DNA from 4 places in the Vibrio diabolicus genome. Region 1 is predicted to be linked to each of the others. Evidence: predicted binding sites of a transcription regulator. Region 1 holds the regulator's gene; each other region holds the start of a gene.
What was found. The regulator PurR, encoded in region 1, represses purine synthesis genes. The targets are predictions, from matches to a motif close to TNANGNAAACGTTTNCNTNA.
Positions count from the first base shown of each region.

Region 2: a site for PurR is predicted at 1,527-1,546, ahead of FR741_RS03545 (NupC/NupG family nucleoside CNT transporter). Genes of this name have one in related genera too.
Region 3: a site for PurR is predicted at 1,415-1,434, ahead of purL (phosphoribosylformylglycinamidine synthase). Genes of this name have one in related genera too.
Region 4: a site for PurR is predicted at 971-990, ahead of FR741_RS11965 (NCS2 family permease). Genes of this name have one in related genera too.

Region 1 is NZ_CP042451.1:2,139,642-2,141,854, reverse strand. It holds cyclic di-GMP riboswitch class I at 56-145, opposite strand; gene purR (HTH-type transcriptional repressor PurR) at 431-1,435, opposite strand; gene torD (molecular chaperone TorD) at 1,904-2,213, opposite strand, start outside.
Region 2 is NZ_CP042451.1:736,246-738,458, reverse strand. It holds gene FR741_RS03545 (NupC/NupG family nucleoside CNT transporter) at 79-1,362, opposite strand; gene FR741_RS03540 (TatD family hydrolase) at 1,567-2,213, opposite strand, start outside.
Region 3 is NZ_CP042451.1:2,520,582-2,522,794, forward strand. It holds gene purL (phosphoribosylformylglycinamidine synthase) at 1-1,273, opposite strand, end outside; gene mltF (membrane-bound lytic murein transglycosylase MltF) at 1,573-2,213, shown strand, end outside.
Region 4 is NZ_CP042451.1:2,508,565-2,510,777, reverse strand. It holds gene FR741_RS11965 (NCS2 family permease) at 1,011-2,213, shown strand, end outside.

The DNA of each region.
Region 1 (2,213 bases):
AACATGCGCAAAAGCAATGTCATTACAGGGTAAAGTCATCGCTTGCACACTTGCCATCGGTAACCCCGCTACCTTCCATATAGTACTATGGTTCAGGCCGGAGGCTTTGCGTCCCACCCTTTCGAATGGTTTGCCCTGTGCGTGACAGAATGAGCATACTTCGTATATTGAATTAACATCACGTTTTACCCGTAAAAGTGTGATTTTGGTTCAATAAAAAGTGTCGACAAGCGCATATTTGTGCATATTTGAGAATAAGGCGGGATGATCTCGAGGTTGTGAGCGAGTGTGATTTACCTACATATAAAACAGAGACTTAGAGATTCGAGATTTTTTGTCTAACAAACCTAAGTCAGGGAAAAGTTATTTAGATACAAAAAATAAGCGCCCTTTTAGAGCGCTTATTTGACATCGTTATATTTGGCGAATTTTAGTTCATTTTCTTCACGGTGTTTCGAATTACAAGCTCAGGTTGCATTTCGAAAATTCGCTTTTCGTGTTCTTTATCTTTGATTCGCTCAAGTAGGATCTCGAACGCATTTTTACCCACACGACGTTTAGGTTGGTGGATAGTGGTTAACGGTGGAGAGAAGTATTCCGCAAGCTCGATGTTGTCGTAGCCGATCACTGAAATATCATCAGGAACTTTGATACCGTTTTGTTGTAGGCGGCTCATTAAGCCCAAAGCCATTGTGTCGTTAAAACAGAATACCGCTGTCGGACGTTTGTCCATTGCTGTAATTTTATCTGCGACTAAGACGGCCGTATCACATTCAAAGTTACCTTCAAGGATCCAATCTTCATTTACAGCTAGGTTTGCTTCGCTCATCGCGCGACGGAAACCTGCAATGCGCTCTTGGCAAGCAAGTTTTTCAAAATGACCGCTTAGACAAGCAATATCAGTATGGCCATTGTCGATCAGATGTTTGGTTGCGATGTAGCCACCTTCTTCTGAGTTATCCATGATCTTGTCCGCTTGTGAGCTTTCTGGACCCCAATCCATGACCACTTTAGGAATGTCGGCATGACGGTCAAGCATCTCTTTAAGCTCTTCGGTTAAGTCAGAACACATCACTAGGATGCCATCAACACGTTTTTCAGCCAGCATACGGATGTAATCGCGTTGTTTTTCGTAAATCCCACCCGTATTACACAGAATCAGAGTGTAGCCTTGGCGGTAACAGTAGCTCTCAACCCCGTCAATCACTTCTGAGAAGAATAGGTTGGTTGACTGCGTTACTAACATGCCAATAGTACGAGTTGAGTTGCACTTTAGGCTGCGTGCAACCGCACTTGGCGCGTAATTCAACTCGTCCACGGCTTTCATTACTTTTTCTTGCGTTGCTTCTGCAACGAAACGCGTTTTATTGATAACGTGCGAAACTGTCGTAGTGGAAACGCCGGCTAAGCGAGCAACGTCTTTTATAGTGGCCATAAATGGTGTCCTGTATCGAGCTACTGAAATATGTCGTGTTGGATGTACCTGATGCTCTAATGGTTTTACACCCAGCAATCTAAGGTTGGCGCTAAGTGTTTCGGCAGCGGTTGGTCCAAGCACGACAAAAGGGTACGTAGCAGCATCGGTCGATGAATTTTATCTTTTTTCTATCTGATGAGAAATTGCCATCAACCTGTTAAAAAACACAAAAACCGCTATATTTCAGCGGTTTACATATAAATCATATTTAATCGTTTGCGCTCACATTTTAGCCCTATGTGGACTGACTAGCAATGTTTTCAGCAAGAGATTTGTGTATTTGAAGTCACATTTTGACTGCTAAATAACCAAGCGTCTTTGAGCTAAGTTAAGGCAAACGAATAATATACCCAACTTACTTACATTCAGTTATTTCAGGTATACAGGAAGCCCGATAGGCGGGCTCCTTAAAAAAATAGGCGGCAATTATTCCCCAAGAAGGTAAGCGCTGTCTAGTTTACAAAATGCAACTAATAGTTTCGCGACGTTCGAGTAGAACCCAAATTCGTCGAATTGTTTACATTTGTCTGCAAACTGAGGTAACCAAGACATCAACTGTTGCTGGATAAAGTCGTTTTGTTTAACGAAGGCTTCTTCCATGTGTTTTTCTTGCTCAAGTTCGTTTGAGCGGATAATCATGTTGCCGAGAAAGTCGAGTTCAACGGCTAAGTGGTCCGCAGGCTCTTTTAGATTTTCATCTACTTGAACGCCAAATTCTGCCATCAACTTTTCCATT
Region 2 (2,213 bases), 1.4 Mb from region 1:
ACGAAAAATGCCCCGCAGCAATCTCTTGCTACAGGGCATGATGTAAAACGGCGTCTATATATTAAGAACCGATTCTAATTATAGTGCTGCAAGGCTTAAGCAGAAGCCTGCAATTGTCGCTGCCATAAGGTTAGACAACGTACCTGCAAGAACAGCTTTAACACCCATGCGAGCAATGTCACTACGACGGTTTGGTGCAAGGCTACCTAGACCACCAAGTAGAATCGCGATAGAAGAAAGGTTCGCGAAACCACATAGTGCGAATGAGATGATAGCTGTTGTCTTCTCAGACATTACTTCACCAGTTGCCGCGATTACTTGAGCGTTTTCACCTAGGTATGGTGTGAAGTTCAAGTAAGCAACGAATTCGTTCACTACGATTTTCTGACCGATGAATGAACCAGCAGTTACTGCTTCAGCCCATGGAACACCGATTAGGAATGCTAGTGGAGAGAATGCGTAACCTAGGATTAGCTCTAGCGTTAGTTCTGGCATGCCGAACCAACCACCGATGCCACCTAGCATACCGTTGATCAGCGCGATTAGACCAACGAATGCGATTAGCATTGCACCTACGTTAAGCGCAAGTTGTAGACCAGAAGCCGCACCGCCCGCTGCTGCGTCGATTACGTTTACTGGTTTGTCGTCGCCGCCGTCCATCGCTTCTTCGATACTTTCGTGAGGCTGGTCAGTCTCTGGGTGAAGGATTTTAGCGAATAGTAGACCACCTGGTGCCGCCATGAATGATGCTGCTACTAGGTACTCTAGTGGAACACCCATTGAAGCATAGCCCGCTAGTACACCACCAGCAACAGAAGCTAGACCACCACACATTACCGCGAATAGCTCTGATTGAGTCATTTTTGGAACGAATGGACGAACAACTAGAGGTGCTTCTGTTTGACCTACGAAAATGTTTGCTGCTGCTGACATTGATTCCGCACGTGAAGTGCCCAGCGCTTTTTGTAGTGCGCCACCAAGAATCTTGATAACCCATTGCATAACGCCAATGTAGTAAAGAACTGAAATCAGTGCAGAGAAGAAGATCAGTGTAGGAAGAACACGGAATGCGAAGATGAAACCGCCGCCGCCGAATACTTCGAACATCTTGTCAGAAACAAGACCACCGAACAGGAATGATGAACCATCGTTACCGTAGTTGATAACGTTAGAAACACCTGAAGAGAAACCGTTTAGTAGATCACGGCCCCAAGGTACATACAGAACAAATGCACCTAATGCGAATTGGATAGCGAATGCGCCACCCACAGTTCTTAGATTGATAGCTTTTCGGTTATTAGAAAATGCCACTGCAATCGCAAGAAGCACTACCATACCGATTAGGCTCATAAACAGGCTCATAGTTTATGACTTCCTTATAAGTTATTTATTGGCGTGTTACAAAATGGAGCTATAAAGCGGGAGCAATTATACTCATGCAGAATCAATTAAAGTAATGCCAGCCTCACACTTTCCTATAAGATTCATGATTGATTCAGCCAGCTTTGTGAGTTAATTCACAATAAGCAGGAAAACGTTTTCTATTTCAAACCACATCTTTAGATTTTATTCACATATCGAGAAAGCAAAATTGCTATTTTTCCATAACTGAGAGGCAATCGATTGCTTTGAGCCGTTATGCAACTCTACGAGCTCATTAAAGACATGAATGAGTTTGGCTGGGTGATTCGACTCCCCTTGATATCCAAGTATAGGCATATCCGGTGCATCTGTTTCGATCACGAGATGTTTGAGTGGTAATTTTTGAATTGCGTCGCGCGTTTTCTTCGCTCTTGGGTAGGTGATGGTTCCTCCTACACCGATAAAAAAACCTAATTTGACCCACTCCATTGCTTGCTGATAACTCCCAGAGAAAGCATGTAGCACACCTCCCCGAGGGAGCTTCGCCGCTTTAACCATTTGAATAAGGCGATTGTGCGCTTTTCGGCTGTGTAAAATAACTGGGAGTTCGAAGCGTCTAGCCAGTTCAAATTGAACTTCAAGTGTCTTTTCTTGCAACTGTGGGTCAACATCAATGGCAAAATCTAGCCCACACTCTCCTATTGCCACGCACTGGGGAACATTTTGTTTTAGATAATGTTCCAATTCAGCAAAGTGCTGCTCGACGTTATCTTCAAGAAAATACGGATGAAACCCAAGGGCGTAATACAAATTGGCATGTTGATCTGCCAAGGTTTGAATACGAGCCCAGT
Region 3 (2,213 bases), 380 kb from region 1:
CGTGTTCGTCACGGATGTTACCCATACCACCAGCAATCATGATTGGCTTGTGGTAACCACGAATTTCTTCACCCGCGTGAGAAGTCACTTTCTCTTCGTAGGTACGGAAGTAACCCAATAGATTTGGACGACCAAATTCGTTGTTGAATGCCGCGCCGCCTAGAGGACCGTCAAGCATGATGTCTAGCGCGTTAACAATACGACCTGGCTTGCCAAAGTTGGTTTCCCATGGCTGTTCAAAACCAGGAATACGTAAGTTAGAGGTTGTAAAACCAACCAGACCCGCTTTTGGCTTACCACCGATACCCGTCGCGCCTTCGTCACGGATCTCACCGCCTGAACCAGTCGATGCGCCCGGCCATGGAGAGATTGCCGTTGGGTGGTTGTGCGTCTCTACCTTCATTAAGATGTGCGCATCTTCATGGTGGTAAGTGTATTGACGAGATTTAGGGTCTGGGAAGAAACGACCCGCTTTAGAACCCGTCATAACGGCCGCGTTGTCTTTGTATGCAGACAGCACATAGTCAGGTGTCGTTTCAAAAGTGTTTTTGATCATTTTGAACAGAGACTTAGGTTGATCTACTCCGTCGATAGTCCAATCTGCGTTAAAAATTTTGTGGCGACAGTGCTCTGAGTTCGCCTGAGCAAACATCATCAATTCAATGTCGTTTGGGTTACGCCCAAGCTTAGTAAAGTTCTCTACCAAGTAATCAATTTCATCTTCTGCGAGTGCCAAGCCTAGGGAAACGTTTGCTTCTTCAAGCGCAAGACGACCGCCTGCTAAGATATCAACATGTGCGACAGGCTTAGGCTCTGCGACTGTAAACAGCGCTGACGCAGCTTCAAATTCTGTAAATACCGTTTCCATCATGCGGTCATGAATTAACGCTTTGACAGCGTCAACTTGAGCTTCTGATAGAACAACTGAAGATTCGACATAATAAGCCGTACCGCGCTCTAGACGTTTCACTTTATCCAAGCCACAGTTAACAGCGATATCGGTAGATTTAGAAGACCAAGGCGAGATAGTGCCTGGACGAGGCGTAACAAGAAGTAGAAGACCTTCTGGCTCATGCTCTTCGATGGTTGGGCCGTAAGTTAGTAACTTTTCAAGTTTTTCTAACTCTTGGTCATCAAGGTCAGACTTTAGATCGGCAAAGTGCATAAACTCGGCATAAATGCCAGTTACAGGCAGATCTTGTTCACGACAAAGTTCCAGTAGTTTATTAACACGAAACTCAGAAAGAGCTGGGGAGCCACGCAAAATTCTCATGTGCTTAGGTCTCTTATGCAATTGATTAAGGTGATATTGGAATAAATTCAGACACTTAAAATAAGCCCTGTCGAACCTATGCCGATTCCACCTCGTCATTGCGAGCGCATTATATAGCAATTGTTTTTGTGATGTAACACCAAAAGCAACCGTTTGCGTCATTTTTTTTGTCAAATTTGAATTACGACTAAAATGTCGATAAAACACACAATGTCACGCTATAAGTGTGTGATTCACTTTGCCCCATGAGCTCGCTTTGATATAAAGGCAAATAGAAATTTCCTAAGATGTACCTATTAATGCAAATAAGCCAGCTCAACCGACTCAAGCGCAGCGCCCTAATTTTTGTTTCTGTGCTACTACTCTCTGCCTGCCAGATTGAGTCGGAACCCAAAAGTGAATTCGAAAAAATTCAGGAACGTGGCGTGCTTCGTGTTGGCACGCTAAACAATCAGCTTTCCTATTATATTGGTCCCGATGGTCCCGCTGGTTTGGATTACGAATTGGCGCGTCAGTTTGCGGAGCAGCTCGGCGTCAAGCTCGAGATTAAGCCTGCCTTTCGCCAAGCCGAGCTTTTTCCTGCTCTTAAGAAAGGAGATATTGATCTCATCGCTACGGGCTTAAATCAAACGTCACAAGCGGTAAAACGCTTTAGGCCGGGCCCTGCTTATTATTATGTAAGCCAACAAGTTGTGTATAAAAAGGGGCAACTTCGACCACGTGATATCGAACAGCTGATTGAATACCAAGCATCGAAAGATAGCGAATCTGACGAAGATACAAATGCAGGCGCACAAACATTAAAGATCGTCGAACAATCGCAATATGTTCCGACCCTAACCGCATTAAAGAAGCAATACCCAGAGCTACAGTTTGAAATTGTTGGCGATGCTGATACGAGAGACTTACTTAAATATGTATCCACTGGTGAGTTGCGTTT
Region 4 (2,213 bases), 370 kb from region 1:
ATGTGCTTTGCCAAATATATACCGTAAAAATATTGTCGAGATAGCATTAAATGCTAGACGATTTGGCCTTCAAATTGCCGTTTAGCATACCACCAGATAAGGAGTACGAGTAGTCGCGTGCACAAGGATTTCTCTCAGAACTGTCACAGTTTGTGAACACAATAACAGGCACTATGTGTTCTTTATCATACATTCTGAAAGTGGCTTTATTTTTTAATTCACAAAACTGTAATTTAATTACATTTAAACTTTGATAAAGGTCAATCTATACATTTTTTGTGATTTTAATCACTAAAATGCTTGTAATTAAATTTCTTGGTGGTATATTTGTAACCAGCTTCTGAGAGAAGAATGAAATGCTCAAAGGATGAGTCCGTTTTATCGCCTCCAAGGAACCGAGAAATCAACGAATGTTTAATTGATTTAAAAGGTGATAGTTATGAAAGGTTTACCAAGTACAATGTTCTGGAATAGCAAGTCTGTTTACACCGGCAACTTTGTATACCCAACAAGCTTTGGCTACTAAGTGAAGTCAACGCATGTGACTCGAACAGTTTGTTCACCCCTATAAATTGGAATTTTTTTTCAGTGATAGTGCTGACATGATTCGCCGCCACCCAAATTGGGTGGCGTTTTTTTATCTCCACTTTCTCTTTCTGACACATTTTCTGCCATCAAGGCAGGATTCTATTCTCTGTTCTTCAGTTTTATCGACTTCCCCGTCAAATCCACCTAGATATGACGCTTAAAACGCCCAGTTTCTATTTGAAAGTTTAGTACATTGTTCAGTTTTTATTCTGTTGTTGGGTTCTGAGCAATAATTATTAATTGTTGTTTTATAAGAATATATTTTCTGTTTTGCTTTTAAGAATTAGCGAATGGGTTTCATATCCAAAGAAAAAAATCGCATTAGAGTGAAGATTCTATCTAGAATTTGCTATTTGATAACTTTATAATTCCCGCCAATCGATTACGCAACCGTTTACTTTTTACCTTTACAGGATTCGATCATGCTCGAGAGGCTTTTTAAGCTCAGTGACAATGGCACAAATGTGCGCACTGAGATCATTGCAGGTGTTACCACCTTCCTAACCATGGCTTACATTATTTTTGTAAACCCAGCGATCCTGTCGGATACCGGTATGGACCGTGGTGCCATTTTTGTTGCAACTTGTCTTGCGGCCGCTATCGGCTGTTTCATCATGGGATTTGTTGCCAACTACCCAATTGCACAAGCACCAGGAATGGGGCTGAACGCATTTTTCACTTACTCTGTTGTGTTGGGAATGGGCTATACGTGGCAAGTTGCGTTAGCGGCGGTGTTTGTTTCAGGCCTGCTGTTTATTCTTTTGAGTATATTTAAGATCCGTGAGTGGATTATTAACTCGATCCCGCATTCTCTTCGAACTGGTATTTCAGCCGGTATCGGTCTTTTCTTAGCATTTATCGCATTAAAAAATGCAGGCATCGTCGTTGATAACCCTGCGACATTAGTTTCTATGGGAGACATCACATCATTGCCATCTGTATTGGCTGCGATTGGTTTCTTCCTTACTATCGCGCTTGTTCACCGTGGTGTGAAAGGTGCGGTGATGATCGCCATTCTTGGTGTTACAGCGCTTGGCCTTCTATTTGGTGATGTGCAGTGGGGCGGCATTATGTCTACGCCACCCAGCATTGCACCAACTTTCATGCAACTGGATTTCTCTGGTTTGTTTGAAGTTGGCATGATTTCCGTTGTGTTTGCTTTCCTATTTGTCGATTTGTTTGATACCGCAGGTACGCTAGTTGGCGTTTCTCAAAAAGCAGGCCTCACGGATGAGAATGGCAACATCCCGCGTTTAAACAAAGCGTTACTTGCAGACTCAACGGCAACGTCAGTAGGTGCACTACTTGGTACCTCAAACACCACATCTTACATTGAGAGTGTTTCTGGTGTGGCGGCTGGTGGTCGTACTGGTCTAACAGCAGTGGTTGTTGGTGTGCTCTTCCTACTTGCTCTATTGTTTTCACCACTAGCAGGAATGATCCCAGCTTACGCAACATCGGGCGCTCTGTTCTATGTCGCGATTTTGATGTTGTCTGGGCTAGTAAGCATTGATTGGCGTGACCTAACGGAAGCATCACCAGTTGTTGTGACTTGTTTGGTGATGCCGTTAACGTTCTCGATTGCAGAGGGTATTACGTTAGGCTTTATCGCGTACTCGGCGATC